Chitinophaga varians: one gene and its partner. The protein of the gene in region 2 interacts with the protein of the main gene of each other region in a pairwise test. Links are inferred from orthologs where the notes say so. Each region holds a gene or a part of one and is shown on either strand. Other genes may lie near its edges. The genes, in order: recJ and HGH92_RS18660.

Region 1 (10,682 bases), on a different replicon or contig from region 2:
ATGTTCTATCTCCTTGGGATTGTCCGCGCTGCTCATATACACCAGGTGAGTGGCATATTTGGGAATAGACGTGTCGTTGCTGAGTTCCTGGATGATGGGCAGGTAATCTTCCAGCCGTACAAATTCCACGTAACGGTTTTTGATCTTGCGGGACTTGAACCATACGATCATGACGAGGAAGAGGGCCCCTGCCACGACTACGGTCACATAACCGCCATGCATGAATTTCACCAGGTTGGCAAACAGGAACGAGAATTCGATAGAGAGGTATACAATAAGATATAGTAGTATCCAGCCTGTCCAGACCCTTCGGGTATAGAGGTAGAATGCGAACAGGCAGGAGGTCATCAGCATACAGATAGTGATAGACAGGCCGTAGGCCGCTTCCATGTGGGAAGATTCCTGGAAGAGTATAACGATGGCCGCGCAGCCAACAAAAAGCATGGTATTGATACCGGGGATATAGAGCTGTCCGCGCATTTCAGTGGGATAGTTTACCCGCATTTTAGGCCATAGGTTGAGCCGCATGGCTTCCGCAATAAGGGTAAAAGACCCGGATATGAGTGCCTGGCTGGCAATAATGGAGGCCAGGGTAGCGATCAGTACACCGAAGATGATAAACCATTCCGGCATGATCATAAAGAACGGGTTCTGGTCTTTAGGCAGGATTTGTCCTTTCTGGCTTAGAAGCCATGCGCCCTGACCGAGATAGTTCAGTATCAGGCAGGATTTCACAAAAATCCAGGATACACGGATATTTCCCCGGCCGCAGTGCCCCAGGTCGGAATAGAGGGCTTCGGCCCCGGTGGTACAGAGGAATACGGCGCCCAGGATCAGGAACCCTTTCGGGTAGGTGGTCAGCAATTCGATGGCATAATGAGGGCTGAAGGCCCGGAGAATGCCCAAATCGTCTGTGATATGGGAGATACCGAGGATGCCCAGCATAGAAAACCATAATACCATGATAGGGCCGAACATACGCCCGATAGACACGGTGCCGAACTGCTGCATGATGAACAGGCCGGTGATGATGGTCAACACGATTTTTACGATCGTCAGCTGGCTCAGGTCTTTAAATACTTCAAGGGTGCGGAGACCTTCAATAGCAGAGGTAACGGTGATAGGTGGGGTGATGATGCCATCTGCCAGGAGGGCAGCGCCGCCGATCATGCCAAAAATTACCGTCCATTTGGCATGTCGTCTGACAAGGGCATACAGGGAGAAGATACCTCCTTCGCCTTTATTATCTGCCCGGAGGGTAAGAATAACGTATTTAACGGTGGTTTGTAAGGTCAGCGTCCAGATGATACAGGAGATACCGCCGATAACGAGCAAGTCGCTGATGGGATTACCGCCAACAATGGCTTTAAAAACATAGAGCGGAGAAGTTCCGATGTCGCCGTAGATGATACCCAGCGCTACTACTAAACCTGCCAGGGTAACCCTGTTAATGTTTATGCCCACAAAAAAAATTTTTTAAAAAAGCCCCCAAAATTAGGAGTAAATATTGAGACCAGCAATAAAAAGGTGACAGTGGAAGAGGTTGATTGGGGTTGGTTGGCATTAAAAAAGCCTCTCCCGATATACTGGGAGAGGCTCTTTTTAGTTATTCATCTTAGTGAGATGGAACTGATTAGTTAGCAGGAGCTAAGTCAACAGTACCGGATTCACCAGGAGTGTTTTGTTTGATGAAGCGACCGCGGTCGATGCCTTGTTTGTCAGCCAGGTAGTCGATCACAGAGTCAACACGACGGCTGCTCAGGTCAACACCACCTTTTTTACCTTTTGCACCAGCGTGGCCAGTAACCAGCACGTTGCAGGAAGGGTTAGCTTTCAGGGTAGAAGCAACAGAAGCGAGGATAGCTTCCTGGTCACGACCTACTTTAGTAGAAGCACCTTTGAAGGAAACGCTAGGCAGAACCAGGGAAGCGCAGGAAGTTTCAGCAACTTTACCTTTGCAGCACTCAGGATCCGGGCATTTACCAACACCGTCAGCGTCAACTGGCTGGCAGTAAGTAGGAGTGATCAGTTGTTTGTCTTTGTAATCAGGAACGCCGTCACCGTCTGTATCTTTAGCTACACCGTGAGAATCAACTGGTGCACCTGCAGGAGTGTTAGGTTCGCGGTCGAACTGATCAGTAACGCCATCACCGTCAGCATCAGGCAGAACAGGAGTAGGCAGTTTCATGTGACGAGGGTTGCTCAGCTCGCTGTAAGCGTATTCCAGCGGGTTGATCCACCAGAGAGGCTGTACGCGTTTAGAAGCGTTACCCAGGTTGAAGTTCAGACGCAGGCTGGTGTAAGAGTAGAAGTCTTTTGTAGAACCGCCGGGACCAGGATAACCATCCAGGTAAGCGTCAAAAGGCATGGTGATTTTCTCTTCTACACCAATGTTGAAGCGTTTGGAAACTTTGAAAGCAATACCGGTACCGAGGTCCAGTGCGTGACGCAGCAGCTGGTTGTCATCTTTACGACCGATAGAGATTCTGTTACCCTGAGAAGGAGCGTTTTGCTCGTATTTCTTATCTCTCAGGTTGTTCAGTTGTTTTCTGATGTCGCTACGTTTAGCACCGAAGTTGATGCCGGAGTAGTCATAACCGTTACCGTTAGCGTCCAGAGCGTCAACGTCAACGTCAGCCATTACGATAGAGTAACCAGCCAGAACGTACCAGTTAACTTTAGGTTCTGCTTTGTAGAACAGGATGTTGCTCAGGGAAGCGATCATGTCCAAAGACAGCTGGTGGTTCTGAGAACGGTAGTTAGGAACGATCATACCGCCGTTTCTAGCTGCAGTTGCTGCCCAAGGGTTACCAGCGGCTGCGATAGTCGGACGCAGTTTGTAATCCTGGCCTTTGTCGATAGAACCGATGTACTCAGCTCTCAAGGAGAAGGTATGACCCAGTGCTTTTCTCAGGGAGATACCGCCACCGAAACCAGGCTGAGGAGGAACAGTTCCGCTGATCAGGTGTAAACCGCCGTGAAGACCCAGTTCCCACATATCCCTTGGTTTACCAGGGAAGTTTGATTGATGGTTCAGGAAGTTATTTTGTTGTACCAACCGCTTGCCTGACACTTTGGAAGAATCCAGTGCATCATAGCCGGTTGGTTGAACCTGTGCAAAACCGGTAGATGCTGTTAGTAACCCCACAGCGCCTGCCAGTAATAAGTACTTTTTGCTTGCCATAATTGTGTTTTATTTAAAAACTGTTAAAAATTTACTAATAACCCGTTTTTTACCTAGCAAAGGTAAATATCATAAATGAATATACAAATTTTTCTTGCAATATTATTTTCATTGATAAGTGCTTCAATATTAGAGCTTAACTGAAAGTATTTATATACCTTATTTCTACGTTAAGTTAAAGTATTGTTTAGCCCTTGTTAAAAGATTCCTTCGCCTGTGTTAAAGGAATGTTATACTTCATATACAAATTAAAGGCCAAAATGTTAAAGTTTCCCATTTAAAACCTAGCTTAGCAATCCTTTTTATTTTATACATGGACGATATCAAGCAACTGATAGGTAAGGAATTACAGGATTTTGAAGGCAAATTCGCAGATTCAGTAAAAAGCCACGTGCCGTTACTGGACCGGATCATGCATTACATAGTAAAGCGGAAAGGAAAACAGATCCGGCCGATGTTTGTACTGCTGTCTGCCCGGCTTTTCAGTAATGAAATCGGGGAAAGCACCTACCGGGCCGCTGCACTCGTGGAACTACTGCACACTGCTACCCTGGTGCATGACGATGTGGTGGATGACGCCAACCAGCGCCGCGGATTGTTTTCCATCAACGCATTATGGAAAAATAAAATAGCCGTCCTCGTTGGTGACTATTTATTGTCCAAAGGGCTTCTGTTATCATTGAACAACAATGACTTCCGCTCCCTCCAGATCCTCTCTGAAGCGGTAAAGGAAATGAGCGAAGGGGAACTGCTCCAGATTGAAAAAACCAGGAAGCTGAATATCAAAGAGGATATTTACTTTGAGATCATTCGCCGCAAAACAGCCTCCCTCCTGGCCTCCGCCTGCGCTGCCGGCGCATGGAGCGCCAGCAACGACGACCACTCCACGGAACAAATGCGGCTGTTCGGCGAAAAAGTAGGTATCGCCTTCCAGATCAAGGACGACCTCTTTGATTATGGTTCTGCCAAAATCGGCAAACCGACCGGTATCGACATCCGCGAAAAGAAAATGACCCTGCCGCTGATATACACCCTCGAACACGCCACGCCTGAAACGAGGCGGAGGATCATCAACATCGTTAAAAATCACAATACGGAAAAAGACCGGGTGGAAGAAGTCATCCAGCTCGTAAAAGCTTCCGGCGGAATTGATTACACCAAACAGAAAATGCTGGAATACCGCGATGAAGCCCTCGCTATCCTGCATAAGTTCCCGCAGAACGATATCCGAAACGGCCTGGAATCGCTGGTAAGGTTCACTACCGACAGAACATTTTAGAAGAAAAAATCAAAAATGTAAAATAATAAATGTAAACTGTAGCTGTAATGGCTCCTGCGGAAACCGCCAGCCATTGCCACTTACATTATTATTTTACATTTTTCACTTTTAAAACGGTTCCTTTTACCTGACAACATAATGCAAAAACGCTGGACAGTCAAAGCATATCAACCAAACCAGGAAAAAGCGCTTCAATCCTCGCTTCGCATACATCCTTTGCTGTGCCGGCTGTTAGTACAACGGCATGTGCATACCTATGAGGCTGCCCGCCAGTTTTTTCGTCCCACCCTCGATGATCTCCATGATCCCTGGCTGATGAAGGATATGGACAAAGCCATTTCGCGTATTGAACTGGCATTTTTCCGCCATGAGAAAATATTAATATATGGCGATTACGATGTGGACGGCTGTACGGCCGTAGCCACTGTGTACGCTTTTCTACACAAACTCTACAATAATATAGAATTTTATATCCCACACCGGTACCGGGAGGGATACGGCATCTCTACGGAAGGCATCGCTTACGCGCGCGACAACGATTTTAGCCTCGTGATAGCGCTGGACTGCGGCATCAAATCGGTAGAACTGATTGCAGCGGCCAAAGAAATGGGAATAGATTTCATCATCTGCGACCATCACCTGCCAGACGCGGTTGTACCTCCGGCGGTGGCCATCCTGAACCCGAAACAATACGATTGCCCTTATCCCTATAAGGAGCTGAGCGGCTGCGGTATCGGCTACAAGCTGATCTGCGCCTTCGCCCAGAAAAGAGGCATTCCCATCGAAGAAGCCAATCAATACCTCGACCTGGTAGCCACCAGCATCGCGGCGGATATTGTCCCGATGACCGGAGAAAACAGGATACTGGCCTTTCACGGGCTGAAAAAGGTAAACAGCAGCCCGTTGCCCGGCATTAAGGCCCTGATCACCCTCAGCGAACTGAAAGAACAACTCACGATCTCCAATCTCGTATTTGTCATTGCGCCCCGCGTAAATGCGGCCGGCAGGATGGACGACGCCCGCAAAGCCGTCAACCTTTTTATAGAAAACGACGAGGAAAAAGCCGCCGCTATAGCTGCTGTACTGCATGCAGACAACTTTGACAGAAAGGAAATAGACAATACCATCACCCAGGAAGCTGTCTCCCTGCTGCAAAACGACGAATCTGTCGGTCTCAGGAAATCAACTGTGCTATACCAGGCACACTGGCATAAAGGCGTGGTAGGCATCGTGGCTTCGCGGCTGATCGATAAATACTACTATCGCCCCACCATCATCCTGACACAGTCCAATGACGTGGTGGCAGGGTCCGCCCGCTCCGTTACCGGCTTCAATGTGTATGAAGCCATCCACCAGTGTAAAGACCTGCTCGTGAACTATGGCGGCCACTTTTATGCAGCCGGCATGACCCTCAAACCGGAAAACGTCCCTGCTTTCCAGCAACGCTTTGAGGAAGTGGTGGCCGGCAGTATCCGGCCCGACCAGCTTGTCCCGGAAATAGTGATCGACACAGAAATTTACTTCAACGATATTACCAACGCCTTTTATAATATCCTCAAACAATTTGAGCCACTGGGACCGGATAACCTGCGCCCCGTTTTTCTGGCCCGGAATATTACTGATACCGGCTATTCCAAACTGGTAAAGGAAGAACATATCAAATTCTCCGTGAGGCAGGGCCGCACCGGTCCTACCCTCTCAGGCATCGGATTTTATATGGCCGACAAATTTCCGATCGTCAGCAGCAAAAAACCGTTCGATATGGTGTTCAATATCGATGAAAACGAATGGAACGGCCAAACCAGTCTGCAATTGAAAGTCATTGATATCAGAGCTTCGAATTAAAGTCTGAAGAGCTTATAGTAAAAATCCCCGGGGCAGTTTGCTCCGGGGATTTTAGTTTACTAAAAGTCCCCTGGCAATCATGCCAGGGGACCGCTTTATAAGTATAATATATTATTTCTTTGCGTTAGCCATCAATTCCACGCTTCTGTTAACAAAAGCAGTAAGATCGGCGCCTGTCAGCAGGTTTTGGGACAGCAGTGCCAGGTCGGCCAGGTTCTTCACTTGTTTCTCCTGTAATGCATTGTCTTTTTCATCCAGGATGTTCAGGTAAACCGGGTGATTGGCGTTGACAGTCATGTTGATTTCGTCCGGCATGGCAGCGTACCAGCTCATACCGCCGCCGCCCATGCTGGCCATGTCTTTCATACGGCGCATGAATTCAGGGCGGGTAACGATTACCGGCTGGGCATCTGCGGTCAGGCCTTTCAGTTCAACCTTGATATTAGGCTGTGTTATCTGTGCGGTGAAGATTTCTTTCAGTTTGCCTTCCTGGTCGGCAGTCAGAACAGTATTATTGTTTTCGTCCTTGTCGATCAGGTTGTCAGCGATATCAGCATCTACGCGGGTGAACTGTACGTTTTCCCATTTAGCTTCGATGTTGCTGATGAAAGCGGCATCCACCAATGTTTCCATTTTCACCACTATAAAGCCTTTGTTTTTGGCGGCCTGCACGTAGCTGTCCTGTTGTACCGGATTGGTAGCATAGAGGATCACCAGTTTGCCTTCCTTATTGGTTTGCAGTGCTTCAGCAGCGGCTTTGTACTCTTCACGGGTATAGAACGTGCCACCATCCACGTTTTCAAGCACAAGGAATTTATTGGCTTTGTCCATGAATTTATCATCGGTCATCATGCCGTATTTCACGAACAGGCCGATGGATTCCCATTTCTCTTCAAAACCTTTGCGGTCGTTACGGAACATCTCGTCCAGTTTGTCCGCTACTTTTTTCGTGATGTGGGCATTGATTTTCTTCACGTTCGGATCGCCCTGGAGGTAGCTGCGGCTTACGTTCAGCGGGATATCCGGGCTATCTATCACACCATGCAGCAGCATCAGGAATTCCGGTACGATGTCTTTTACTTCATCGGTCACATACACCTGGTTGGAATACAGGTTGATTTTATCTTTCTGTATTTCGTAGCTCTTGGTGATTTTGGGGAAATAGAGGATACCAGTGAGATTGAACGGATAATCCACGTTGAGGTGAATCCAGAACAGCGGTGCTTCCGCAAAGGGATACAATTCCTTGTAGAAGTTCTGGTAATCTTCCGTGGTCAGTTCACTTGGTTTTTTAGTCCAGGCTGGTGTAGTGTTATTCAGCTGCTGGCCTTCGAACTTCACCGGTACCGGCAGGAATTTACAGAACTTGGTGAGGATGGCACGGATGCGGCCTTCGTCCAGGAATTCTTCACTTTCCTCGTTGATGTACATCACGATTTCAGTGCCCCTGTCTTCCTTGGTTACTTCTTCCAGTTCATATTCCGGGCTGCCGTCGCATTCCCAGCGGACCGCTGCAGCGCCGTCTTTCCACGATTTGGAGAAGATTTCCACTTTACTGCTCACCATGAAAGAGGAATAGAAACCGAGGCCGAAGTGACCAATGATGTTGGTACCGTTTTCCTGGCCTTTATATTTTTTCAGGAACTCTTCCGCGCCGGAAAAAGCCACCTGGTTAATGTATTTATCTACTTCTTCAGCAGTCATACCGATGCCGTGGTCGGCAATGGTGATCGTCTTTTTTTCTTTGTCCAGTCTTACTTCAATGTCTATGTTGCCCAGTTCTCCTTTGAATTCGCCAACGCTGGCCAGGGTTTTCAGTTTCTGTGTCGCATCCACTGCGTTACTTACCAGTTCGCGGATAAAGATTTCATGGTCTGAGTAGAGGAATTTTTTGATGATGGGGAAAATGTTCTCCGTTTGAACACGTATTGCTCCTTTTTGCATTGATTTTCTGGTTTTTTTCTCTTCACTTTTTCAAACGATATGCCAGCCGGGGACAAGCTGACAAGATGTCAATCATCGCATAAACTTTTACCTGATATACAACAGCAATCACCACAACAATAACAACATTCGATAAAAAGATAATATTATAAATCTCCCTAAATTAACATATAAATCATATAAAAACATTTTCGGGCAGCGGCAATTTAGTAGATTTAGATAACCAAATATCTGAATCTGTACCCCCTTTTTCATTTTAAATCTAATCTATGAGTAGACCTTTACGTTATCTTTTTCTTTTATCCTGCATTATTTACGGTCATGTTGCGTTGGCGCAGAGCCAGCCGCAACCGCGGCAGCTGCCTTACCAGGAAAACTTCGACGCCCTGTCAGCCTCTTCCACCGTATATCCTGACGGATGGCAGGGATGGACGCTGAGCGGTGCTCCCGGCAGTAGTTTCAATACTGCCGCCCCTTCGGCCGACAAGGCATTGACACCCAATGGCAGCGCTTCCGGCACGGCCAACGGCGTGTACAATTACAGCGGCAAACTGGGTTTTCTGAACAGCGGCTCCGTGGACAATTCGCTGGTACTTGCCGTCAACACCGGCGGACAGGTGAACGTCACCGTCAGCTATGACGCCATGACAATCAGGAATCCATACGATGGCACCACCAATACCCGTATCAATGAAATGGGACTGCAATATCGTATAGGCGATACCGGTAGTTTCATCAATATCAGCGGCACTGCGTACCAGAATAATACCGTTACCCAGACCGGATCTGGTATTACACTGCCGCAGCAGCTGCAGCATGTCAGCATCACATTACCGGCTGCCTGTAACAACCAGCCGGTGGTACAGCTGCGCTGGGTGAACCGGCAGATCAGCGGTGGCGGCTCCCGCCCTTCTTTCGCGGTGGACAATATCTCCGTGGAAGGCGCCGGTGGCGATGTTACACCACCGGTCATCAGCAGCCTGGTGCCTGCCAACCAATCGACTGATATCTCTCCGTCAACACCACTGCAAATTATCTTCAGTGAAAACGTTGCGGCCAATCAGGGCAGCCTGTACCTGCATAACAGCAGCAACGGCCATACAGACACATTTGCCATTGGTCAGCCTGCGCTGAGCATTAACAACAACCTGCTTACTGTGAACAAAATACTGCGTCCTTACAGCAGTTATTACATCACTGCCGACAGCGCGCTGGTGAAGGATCTTTCCGGCAACGCTTTTGCCGGCATTGCAGACAGCAGCCAATGGCGTTTTAGCACCGGCGCACAGCAGCTGAGCTTCGACTTTAACAACTGCACGCCAACAGGCAGCACCACGCTGAGCGGCGGCTTTACGCAATACAGTGTGGCCGGCGCACAAACATGGGCCTGCACCACTTTCGGACAAAATAACAGTAACGGCATACAGATCAACGGTTATAGTGGCGGCGCCCAGGACAATGAAGACTGGCTGATATCGCCGGCCTTTGATCTGACCGGCTTCCAGATACCGCTGCTTTATTTCAGCAGCCGCACTGCCTTTACCGGTCCAGCACTGGCACTGAAAGTATCCACAGACTATAGTGGCAGCGGCGATCCCCGCAATGCCACCTGGCATACACTGAATGGCCGTTTCCCTGCCACCGGCAGCGACGCGTGGGCTGTCAGCCAGGGTATCAGCCTGGCAGGCCACAAAGGCGCCAATGTATATGTCGCTTTTGTATACACTTCCTCTCCGGCGCTGCAGGCCGCACGCTGGACCATAGACGATTTTGGATTGAAAGACACCACTGCCGCACCGGCCCCCACTCTTACCAGCAGCCCTGCAGGCATTGACTTTGACTATGTGAAATCCGGGCAGCAGTCTGCCCCGCAGCTGATCAGCTACTGGGCCAACGACTTCACCGGCAACCTGCAAATCAATGCACCGGCCGGTTTCAGCTTGTCTGTTGACAGTACTAACTACAGTTCACAACTCACTATCCCCCTGGCCACGCTCAACGCAGGGCCTCAGCAGGTATGGGTGAGATTTGCGCCCGCCGCCGCCAACACGGCCTACAACGGTACGCTGGCATTCAGCGCTCCGGGCTTCAGCGACAACCATATACGGCTGAGCGGCACCTCACTGCGTTCCCTGAAAGTGGTGAACTGGAACATCGAATGGTTTGGCAGTCCGGTACAAAACCCTGCCAATGACAGTTTACAGCAGGCCAATGTGACCCGCATCCTGCAATACCTGGACGCCGATATTTATGCGCTGGCAGAAGTGGTGGACACTGCCCGCTTCAGGGCCGTCGTGAACCAGTTGCCGGGCTACAGCTATGTGATGTCTGATTTCGGTTCCTATGCAGACAGCATTTCCGATGTGGATTATGCCCTGGCACAAAAACTGGCTTTTGTATATAAGACCTCAGTGGTGCGGAAGATACGCA
Region 2 (10,729 bases):
CGCTATATCGAAACACCGGGTCATACGCCCGGTCATATCAGTCTTTTCCGGGAAGAGGATAAACTGCTGCTCGCCGGCGACGCTTTCGTTACCACCCGCGCAGAAGCCCTCAGCAGCACCATGATGCAGACAAAACATGTTTCCGGTCCGCCGAAATATTTCACCTCCGACTGGGTATCCGCTGAAACCAGCGTGAAGAAACTGGCAGAACTGCAGCCGGAAATAGCCGCCACCGGCCATGGCCGCCCGCTGTATGGCGCCGCTATGCAGCAACGCCTGCAATGGATCGCCGATCACTTCAAATCGGAGGCGAAGCCCCGCTGCGGAAGGTACGTGAAAGAATCTGCCGTAGCAGGGGTCAACGGCGTGGAATATGTGCCGGCGGCCCGCGCTCCCAAATGGCTCATACTGGCCGGCGTGATCACACTGGTGGCTACCGGCGCCCTGTTGTACAACCGGCGAAAATCATAAACCCAGCTGCATATGTGCGCTCAGAAAACCTCCGGTAAACAAACAATGCCCAAACCCGGCAATACCACGCCCATGCTGGCCACCCTCGCAGCCACCGCTACGGACGAACCCGGATGGCTATACGAAATAAAATGGGATGGTTACCGCGCCCTGGCTTTCCTGGAGAAAGGCCAGGTGGAACTAAGATCGCGTAATAACAAGTCCTTCAATGAGAAATATTATCCGGTTCATCAGGCGTTGCAACAATGGAAAGTTAATGCGGTAGTAGATGGCGAAATAGTGGTGATCAACGAGGAAGGCTACACGATATTCAGCCAGCTACAGGACTGGCGCAGCGAGGCTGACGGCCAGCTGGTGTACTATCTCTTCGATATCCTCTGGCTCAATGGGAAAGACCTTACCTCCCTGCCGCTAATGCAACGGAAAAAGCTATTGCAGCAACTGATGCCGGTCAACAACAACATCCTTCGCTTCAGCGAAGGGTTCGTGACAGATGGTACCGATTTCTTCGAACAGGCCAAAAAACTCAAACTGGAAGGCATCATGGCTAAAAAGACGGACAGTCATTATCATCCCGGCGTCCGTACCCGTGAATGGCTCAAAATAAAAACCAGCAACCGCCAGGAGGTGGTCATCGGTGGCTATACGAAAAATGAAGGCTCCTCCAAACCATTCAGCTCCTTACTGGTAGGGGTATACGAAAACGGCAAACTGCAATATACCGGAAAGATCGGCACCGGCTTTTCCCTTGCCCAACAGCAGGAGATGATGAAGCAGTTTACATCGCTGGAAACAAAAAAATCCCCGTTCGCCGTTATCCCCGATGTGAACAAACCCTCCCGCTTCAGGCCCAATCCGCCACAGGCTGCCGCCGTATGGCTAAAACCAAAGCTCATCTGTGAGGTAAGTTTCCGCGAAATGACCAGCGATGGCGTGATGCGCCACCCTTCTTTCGAAGGCATGCGGGAAGATAAAACCCCCACACAGGTAACAACCGAAAAACCGGTCAAAATAAAAACGACTAACGCCAAAGCACCAACGAAAAAGGCAGCTGCAAAAAGCACCACCCTTAAAAAAGCGCTGAAACCGGCAGCAGCCAAGGTCCGGCAGACATTGCTCAATCCCGGTGAAGAAACACAGGTGCGCACCATCAACGGCCATGCGCTTAAATTCACCAATCTCAGTAAAATTTACTGGCCGGGTGAAAAGATCACCAAACGGGATATGATCAACTACTACTATCAGATGGCGCCTTTTATAGTGCCCTATATCAAAGACCGGCCACAGTCGCTCAACCGCTTCCCCAACGGCATCAACGGAGAGAGTTTCTACCAGAAAGATGTTTCCGGCAAGGCGCCCGACTGGGTGCCTACTTTTCCTTATCACAGCAGTGACGAGCCCCGCGAAAAAGAATATCTCGTAGGCGAAAATGAGGCCACATTGTTGTACATGGCATCGTTGGGATGTATTGAAATCAACCCCTGGAGCAGCCGCCTGCGCAAGCCGGAAAACCCTGACTGGTGCATCATTGACCTCGACCCTGACAAGACCACCTTTGACCAGGTGATAGAAGCGGCGCAGGTAACGCATGAAATCCTGGATGCCGCCGGTATTCCCGGTTACTGTAAAACTTCAGGTTCTACAGGGCTGCATATCTATATCCCGCTGGGCGCGAAGTATACCTATGAACAATCCAAGGAGTTCGGCCGTATCATCGCGCGGCTGGTGCATGGCCGCCTGCCGGAAACGACCAGCATAGAACGCGCTACCAACCGGCGCAAGCGGAAAATGTACATCGATTTTTTACAGAACAGGCCACAGGCCACGGTAGCGGCGCCATATTCGCTGAGGCCCAAACCCGGCGCCACAGTGTCTATGCCGCTGCATTGGGAAGAAGTGAAAAAAGGGCTGACCATGAAAGATTTTACTATCTATAACGCCGTAGCACGTGTACGGGAACAGGGCGATATCTTCAAACCTGTGCTGGGTAAGGGTATCAACATGAAAGCGGCGCTGGCAGGACTGGAAAAACTGTTCCGCGAATAACAGAAAGTAGTATCTTCCCGGTCACTGTTTCTAAAATAATTTGCATGAAGCCTGTTACCGTATGCTTTGGAGAAATACTCTGGGATGTGTTTCCCAACGGCGTCCGCAAGCCCGGCGGCGCCCCTTTCAATGTAGCCTATCACCTTTCCCGCCTCGGGATGGACAGCCATATTATCAGTCGCACCGGCGCCGATGAAGCCGGAGAAGCGCTGCGGAAAATCCTGCGGCAGTGGCAGGTGCCGGAAGACATGTTACAGCTGGACACGCAGCAGCCTACCGGCACCGTACAGGCCACGCAGGGCGCCAATCATGAAATGCATTACGATATCCTGAAACCGGTGGCGTGGGACTTTATTGCCTGGCAACCGGAGCAGGAGGCACTGGTACGCCGCTCCGGCGCTTTTGTGTTTGGCAGCCTCGCCATCCGCAGCGAAGTGTCCCGCCAGACTTTATGGAAACTGCTGGACGTAGCTCCCTACAAGGTGCTGGACATCAATATCCGTCCGCCTCACAGCGATATGAACACTATCCGTGAACTGCTGCGCCGCGTCGACCTGGTGAAGATGAACGAAGAAGAACTACAACTGGTGCTGCATGCAACAGGAGATACTTTTGACACGCCGGAAGAGGGCGCCCGTATCGTGATGCAACGTTACGGCGTACCGCAGCTGATCATCACCCGCGGCAGCAAAGGGGCCGTGTATGTGGACGGGCATGGGCAATTCGGGCGTCCGGCCAAGCAGGTGACGGTAAAAGACACCGTAGGCAGCGGCGATTCCTTCCTGGCGGCATTCCTGTCCCAAATATTGAAAGGACGCCCGGTACCGGCGGCGCTGGACCTGGCCGTGGAAGTGAGCGGGTTCGTTACCACCTGCGAAGGTGCCAACCCGGAATACGACGGTAGCAGATTTGATGTTTGATTTTCGTAACTTAGCGTTATGGCAAAAGCACAAACCATCACAGAATTCTATCACGAGAAAATTCACTGTATTCCTGACAATCTTCAGCAGGACATCGGGCATTTTAATGTTTTCCGGATGGAAGATTGTCAGCCTGCAAGTCCCAGCATGTCATACAACCGCCGGGATTTTTATAAGATAAGCCTGTTGCGGGGAAAGTTCATTTACCATTATGCCGACAGAAGCATACTGACAGAAGACGGAAACCTGCTGTTCTTTAATCCGCAGGTGCCCTATGCGTGGGAACAGTTGTCCAAGGAAAAGGCAAGCGGTTACTTCTGTATCTTCCGCGAATCTTTTCTGACAGAGATGGGCCGGCATACGCTGAGGGACCTGCCCATGTTCCACCCGCAGGGAAAGCCTTCTTACCGGCTTACTACGGAACTGGAAAAAGAAGTGGAGCGGCTGTTCATTAAAATGCTGAATGAAATCAACAGTGATTACCGGGGGAAATATGACCTGATCCGTAATTATCTCATGGAGATGTTACACCTGGTCATGAAAATGGAGCCTTCGGAGAAGCTTTACCAGCACCGTAATGCCAACGAACGAATTACTGCCGTGTTCATAGAACTGCTGGAACGGCAGTTTCCTATTGAGACGCCGGGACAGCTGTTCCGGCTGCGCTCTGCCAGCGACTTCGCCGCAGAACTGTCAGTGCATGTCAACCACCTCAACCGGGCCGTAAAGGAAACTACGGGTAAAACCACCACCACCCATATAGCGGAAAGAATCGTGACGGAGGCAAAAGCATTGCTCCGCCATACTGACCTGAACGTGTCCGAAATCAGCTACAGTCTTGGGTTTGAAGAGCCGTCCCACTTCAATAACTTCTTCCGTAAACATACCCGGATGACGCCGACCGGATTTCGAATTGTTTGATTTTTGCAATCATTCGTTTGTTTGGCGTAACAACCGGCATCTCCGCCGCCACTAATTTTGTTGTCATAAAAAGTTAAACATCTTATGAGCAACAAAAAAGTATGGTTTGTGACCGGCGCCTCCAAAGGATTGGGTCGCGACCTCGTGAAAAAACTGTTGGCCGGCGGTTACCGTGTGGCAGCCACTTCCCGCAATCTCGATGAGCTGAGCAAAATAGCTACAGACGATAATTTCCTGCCCCTCTCCATGCAGGTGACTGACGAAGCCAGCGTAGCGAAAGCCCTGGCAGATACCGTCGTGCGCTTTGGACGCGTAGACGTGGTGGTGAATAACGCCGGCTACGGACTGGCAGGCAGCATCGAAGAACTGTCTGACAGCGAAGCACGCGGTAATTTTGATATCAACGTTTTCGGTACACTCAATGTCATCCGTAAAGTGTTGCCTTATTTCCGCGCGCAAAAATCCGGGCATATCTTCAACGTGTCTTCCATTGCCGGCTTTATCGGAAGTTTCCCCGGCTTTGGTATTTACTGCGCTACCAAATTCGCAGTGGATGGTCTTTCCGAGTCTCTTGCCACAGAAGTAAAACCATTCGGCATACACGTGACCATCGTTTCTCCCGGGTATTTCCGGACTGACTTCCTCGCCGGTAGTTCGCTCGGCGTACCTGCAACGCCTATTGCAGACTACACGCAGGTAAGGGAACAACTTGCCCGTCACCAGAATGAAATCAACCACAATCAGCCTGGTGATCCGGAAAAAGCCGCAGCGGCCTTTATCGAGGTGAGCGAAGCGGAAAATCCGCCGGTACATCTCTTCCTGGGTGAAGATGCGTATAACATGGTGTATACTAAAATCGATGCAATTAAAGAAGAAGTGGAAGCGTGGAAAGCAACAACCGTAAATACCGGTTTTTAATTCATATGATAGCCCCGGGCCACGGGCCGAAGTCCCGGGGCTATCATATTACTGTATCTCGAAAGTGGCTGTCAGGGAGAGTTTGCCGGCTTTTCCCTTCGTCACAAGGTCCTGTATCTGTTTATCGGTCAGTTTTTTCCCTTTTACCTCAAACGGAATTTTAAAGCCACATACTTTGAAGTTGGCGCAGCCGTAGGCGCTGTTGCCTTTTATCAGCTGGTGTTCCTTGCATTTGGGACAGTTGAGCACCGCCAGGTCTACCGGTTTTTTCTCTCTGGGCTTACGCTCTTTTTTCGGTTTCTCTTCTTTATCTGCTGATGGCGGCGGCGCATCCGGTGCGATGGTAATGGTTTTATAGCTCGCCGTTTTCACTTCTTTGGTAAGATCGGCCACCATGGTGATCAGTTCATCTTTGAACGTGTCCATGGCATATTCCCCTTTTTCGATCAGGCGCAGTTTGCGTTCCCACTGGCCGGTCAGTTCGGCGCTTTTCAGCAGCTCCGTCTGGATGGTGTCAATCAGGTCGATACCGGTTTGTGTAGCGAAAATGTTCTTTTTTCTTTTGTCGATGTATTTGCGGCGGAACAGCGTTTCGATGATATTGGCGCGGGTGGAAGGACGGCCGATGCCGTTGTCTTTCAGCAGTTCGCGCATTTCTTCATCATCCACCTGTTTGCCTGCTGTTTCCATTGCGCGGAGCAGGCTGGCTTCCGTAAAGGCTTTGGGCGGGGATGTTTTGCCCTGATGGATACGGGGCGTATGCGGACCGCTTTCTCCTACCACAAAGTCCGGAATAAATTTCTCTTCTTCCTCGCCTTCTTTTTTGATGCTGGTATCGTTGGCGTATACTTCTTTCCAGCCCGGCTCAATGATTTGTTTACCAGTGACTTTAAACGGTACCTGGCCTACTTTTCCCAGTACGGTGGTGTTGGATATTTTACACTCCGGATAGAACGCAGCAATGAAGCGGCGTGCGATCAGGTCGTAAATCCTTTTTTCTTCCGGTGGCAGTCCGCCGCCGGGATGCACGCCTGTGGGGATGATGGCATGGTGGTCCGTTACTTTCTTATCGTCAAAAACGGTTTTCAGTTTAGGGATGGGATTGGCCAGCACCGGGGCGGTGAGCGCCGCGTAGGGTGTCATGTCCTGCAGTATGCCGGCTACTTTGGGATGCAGGTCTTCCGAGAGGTAGGTGGTATCTACGCGCGGGTAGGTGACCAGTTTTTTCTCGTAGAGGTTCTGCACGTATTTGAGGGTGTCGTCTGCGGAGTATGCATATTTTTTGTTGGCGGCCACCTGCAGTGAGGTGAGGTCAAACAGGCGGGGATTACCTTCTTTGCCGTCTTTTTTCTCGAAGGATGTCACTTCAAACGGATGTTCCTGTAAGTAGGCCAGCCCTTTCTGCGCTTTTTCCACACTGCCGAGGCGGTCAATGGCGGCGGTAAATTCCGTGTCGCGGTACACCGTTTTCAGTTCCCAGTAATCTTCCGACACGAAGGCATTGATCTCTTTCTGCCGGGCAACGATCATGGCCAGGGTAGGGGTTTGCACCCGCCCTATGGACAGTACCGTTTTACCCACGGCAAATTTTTTGGTAAAGAGACGGGTGGCGTTCATGCCCAACAGCCAGTCGCCGATAGCGCGGGCGCTGCCGGCGGCATAGAGATTGTCGTACTGACCGGCATCCCTGAGCTGCTGGAAGCCATTACGTATAGCCTCTTCCGTGAGAGAGGAAATCCAGAGTCTTTTGACGGGAGCAGTGCATTTCGCTTTGAGCAGCACCCATCGTTGTATCAGTTCACCTTCCTGGCCGGCATCACCGCAGTTGATCACTTCATCACATTGTTGTACCAACTGCTCGATAACTTTAAACTGCTTTTGTACGCCGTTATTTTCTATCAGTTTGATACCAAAACTGGGAGGTATCATGGGGAGGTCTTCCAGCCGCCAGAATTTCCATTGTTCGTAATAATCATGTGGTTCTTTCAGTGTACAAAAATGGCCGAAAGTCCAGGTCACCTGGTAGCCATTGCCTTCGTAGTAGCCGTCTTTACGTTGCTTCGCACCGATTACTTCTGCTATGTCCCTGGCCACACTTGGTTTTTCTGCAATGCAAACTTTCATAAAAAGTTGAAATAGGGTAACAAATATCGGACAATTTACTGTTTTTGCCGGATTTTAATAGGCTGGCGGGATACATTAATCGCGGGTTATTATGAGAAGATTAACAATTATTACAAGGGGTAAATGTTCTTATTAACAATCTTGGGACAACCTTTCCCCCTGAAATGCCGTAAATTGTTAGTGCTAAATCCTTAAACCCTGGATTTTATGATAGCGTTTAATCAGGCACTGATCGTCCTTGCGAGAGATAAGGAAGTTACCATTGCTCACACCCGTCTCAAAGACTCTGTCGGAGACTTTAAAACCCGTGAAATACTCCACCAGCTGCTGAACCATACGCAGGAAACAGCCTCTTACATCAATATGGACAAGTATGTGGTGCTGGAAGAAATGGCTGATTACGGCTTGTGGGAGGAATACATTATTTTCCCTAAACTGGGCAACGATGCCGGTGAATCGATGTCACTGGCTTTTAACCTGGTATTTGCCACTGGTTACCAGGAAGTGGTGATGGTGGGCATGGACTGCCCGCACCTGTCTCCTGAATTGCTGGAAGAGGCTTTTGCCGCATTGAAACATAACCAGGTGGTCATCGGCCCCGCGCAACATGGCGGCTTTTATCTGCTGGGCATGCAACGTTTTTATCCCGAACTTTTCGATTTTGTGGATGCCGGCTCTGCCCATTGGCTTCGCCGCCTGCTGACAGCCATCAATAAACTACAATTGCGGTTTACTTTTCTGCCTACGCTCAACGTGGTACAGGAACTGGCAGATGTGCCGGAAGACTGGCTATGATTGTGACGGCCATGATTTTTACTGGTCCGCCTGATTTGGGAAGATGACAACGTACCTTTTCCCTGTCGTTGTTTTGGGCCTGATGTTTTATATTTGAGCCATGACTAACCCCCTTCCAACGTATCAATCCGCCTTCGGGCTACTTCAGGCAGAAGCCGCCCCGGACGATCAGTTCTTTTGGAAAGGCGATATTACGCTGCAGCATCCGCTGTTCACCGGAACAGTGCCTGTTTATCTCATCACAAAAGAAGCACAACTGTCGCCCGACATGCTCGGCTTTACAGAACAGATCGTTGCCAACGTGGGAGCGTACATTGAAAAGTCATTGACATTTATCCAACAGACGCTGGCCAATGACCCTGAAGCGTACGGGATCACCCCGGAAGAGCGTGCCTGGCTGGATGTAGACATCAGCGAGTTTCCGCTGGAATTTCCGGAAATTACATTTTATGAAGCTGAGGAATGGTTTATGCGGTTTGCCCAGGGCCGGTTCCGGATCTGTGATCCATATGGTATCGGCATCACTTATCGTGGTACCGTTCCCGTTAATGTGAATAACCTGGAAGACAGCATCAGCGCGGAATAACAGGCGATTTATGCTGACTTATATGCTTTGATCATATCCCCGATTTCTTTTCTGCCGAAATATTCGGCCCAGTCCAGCGCATTGGCTTTATGTATGGCGTCTTTGATTTCCAGGTCGGGTTGTGCAGCGATGGCCAGTTGCGCCAGTGCGATATCGTTTTTCTCAGCTGCCGCGTGTAATAGTGTATACTGAAAATCCCCGTACAGGCGGTTCACTTCATCCGGGCTTTGCGCCAACAGCGCCGCGGTACGGTCTTTCCAGCCCAGTTTCCAGGCGTCCAGTGCGCCACAGGCAACACCGTGCGCTATCAGCCATTCAGCTGCAGCCGGCTGTTGGCAATGCACGGCCAGTTCCATGAGGTGCATGCCATTGCAGAGGGGCGCCTTCAGGTCGGCGCCTGCGAAGACCTCTAAGGCCGTAATATCGCCTTTGCCAATTGCCTCTGCCAGCGCTATCTCTTCAGCGCCAGGCGGACGGGTTTGCAGGCGGTCGTCTGTGATCCACCAGGTAAGTCCGTCGTTGATCCATTGAAAGCCTAATTGCTCGTATATGGGCCTGCCCATAGGGTTGGCATTCAGCGTAGCGTAATGATATCCTTTTTCGCGGGCATGTATACAGGCGGCGTTCACGATAGCCTTGCCAATGCCGCGGCCCCTCGCCTCCGGTACCACACCTACGTTGTAAATGCCTGCTACGCCACCTCCAAATAGCAACAGTGTCTGTGCTACAATGCGGCCATTTAACGTGGCGACAAAACGTTGCACCAGCTCCGGGCTTTCCTGTTGCAGGCCGGTCGTTCCTTTATTGTTGTTTGCTGCATAGGGGAGTTCTTTAATGGAATGCAGCGGCGTGGTGTTGTCTGCTGCAATATGCAGCCCTTCCGGTGATGCGTAGGTGGCGTTGATGTTTTGAAGGTCCAGCGCCATCCAGCAGGGTTGCCATCCCGGCTGAAATCCACGGGCCAGCAGCAGTACGTCCAGCTGCGGTGTCGCCGGCGGGTTGAGTGACCAGCAGCCCAGATTACGGCTGGGATGGGCCTGATAGAAGGCCATCATATCGTTCAGCTTTGCGGTATCGGCGGACAGTGCAGGAAAGAGAACTGTGCCGCTGCCTTCTGCTTCAATGTAAGTCCAGGAAAGGCCTGCTTCCTGGTGTATGATGCCGTTTTTGATACGGGCGTCGAGGAGGAATAATTCACAATGATTTTGCGCGATGGCAGTTTCAAGTTGCGTGGGCGTGGCGTTGCATAAAGTGGTATTCATGGCGTCTGATTAATGGGCAAACGGAATTAACGAATTAAAACTACAATAAAAAAATGGCCGGTTATAAAAAAGAAGAAGCCCGCATTGTATACACAATGCAGGCTTCTGTTATGATCATGGTCGCCAAAATGAGTAACGTTGGTCAGTTTTCAGTCATCCCCCAGTCCTTGTATTGTGCCCTTATCTTATTGAGAACAGGGCCTTCAAACGGTATACATCCACCTGCGAAAAAATCGGTCCAGGTGATATCGCTGTTATAGTGGGCGAGCGTATAGCCGTTTTCAAATGTCAGCAGCAGCTGGTGTTTTTCCTGTTTCACCTGAAAACGTCCGAGGGTGTTAAGCAGTAACCTTCTGAGGGCGCCTTGTGCCATATAACCGGCTGCTGTTTCCTGGCATAACGGAAAAAGGGTATGCACCATTACATAGTCTGCCAGGAAAGGTTGGACATTAAAATGAGCAGCGGCGAGCAATGACATTTCATAATATGCCGCTGCTGGCTTCATTTTATTTCCATGTTTTTTCACCTTTTTTCATTTTATCCAGGATATCCTGATATGTTTTTTTATCACTGGAGGGGGCTAGTTCCACCGCCTTTTCTTCATTGGCGATGGCGTCGTCTTTTTTGCCGGCTTTATACAGCACATTAGCGTAGGTGTCTATATAGGCCGGGTTGTTGTCTGCTTT

The links.
Region 1: the proteins of HGH92_RS18660 (region 2) and recJ interact in binary tests that used the Escherichia coli proteins (3 or more experiments, as listed by UniProt). The link is inferred for Chitinophaga varians from one-to-one orthologs.

What each region holds. Positions count from the first base shown.
Region 1 is NZ_JABAIA010000001.1:1,780,539-1,791,220, forward strand. Bases 4,097-6,954 are described here. They hold recJ (single-stranded-DNA-specific exonuclease RecJ), read left to right. Parts: upstream 4,097-4,601; coding sequence 4,602-6,308; downstream 6,309-6,954. Other genes in these bases: HGH92_RS07170 (polyprenyl synthetase family protein), read left to right, coding at 4,097-4,463; htpG (molecular chaperone HtpG), read right to left, coding at 6,420-6,954. In the rest of the region: HGH92_RS07160 (KUP/HAK/KT family potassium transporter), read right to left, coding at 1-1,464; HGH92_RS07165 (OmpA family protein), read right to left, coding at 1,634-3,184; more of HGH92_RS07170, read left to right, coding at 3,498-4,096; more of htpG, read right to left, coding at 6,955-8,252; HGH92_RS07185 (Ig-like domain-containing protein), read left to right, coding at 8,522-10,682. UniProt on the Escherichia coli protein: Single-stranded-DNA-specific exonuclease.
Region 2 is NZ_JABAIA010000002.1:970,037-980,765, forward strand. The notes cover bases 4,863-7,767. They hold HGH92_RS18660 (type IA DNA topoisomerase), read right to left. Parts: upstream 7,401-7,767; coding sequence 5,325-7,400; downstream 4,863-5,324. Other genes in these bases: HGH92_RS18655 (oxidoreductase), read left to right, coding at 4,863-5,276; HGH92_RS18665 (TIGR04282 family arsenosugar biosynthesis glycosyltransferase), read left to right, coding at 7,608-7,767. Also shown: HGH92_RS18635 (MBL fold metallo-hydrolase), read left to right, coding at 1-471; ligD (DNA ligase D), read left to right, coding at 484-2,517; HGH92_RS18645 (carbohydrate kinase family protein), read left to right, coding at 2,562-3,437; HGH92_RS18650 (helix-turn-helix domain-containing protein), read left to right, coding at 3,456-4,358; more of HGH92_RS18655, read left to right, coding at 4,443-4,862; more of HGH92_RS18665, read left to right, coding at 7,768-8,195; HGH92_RS18670 (hypothetical protein), read left to right, coding at 8,296-8,781; HGH92_RS18675 (GNAT family N-acetyltransferase), read right to left, coding at 8,790-10,043; HGH92_RS18680 (hypothetical protein), read right to left, coding at 10,186-10,548; HGH92_RS18685 (glycoside hydrolase family 2 protein), read right to left, coding at 10,550-10,729.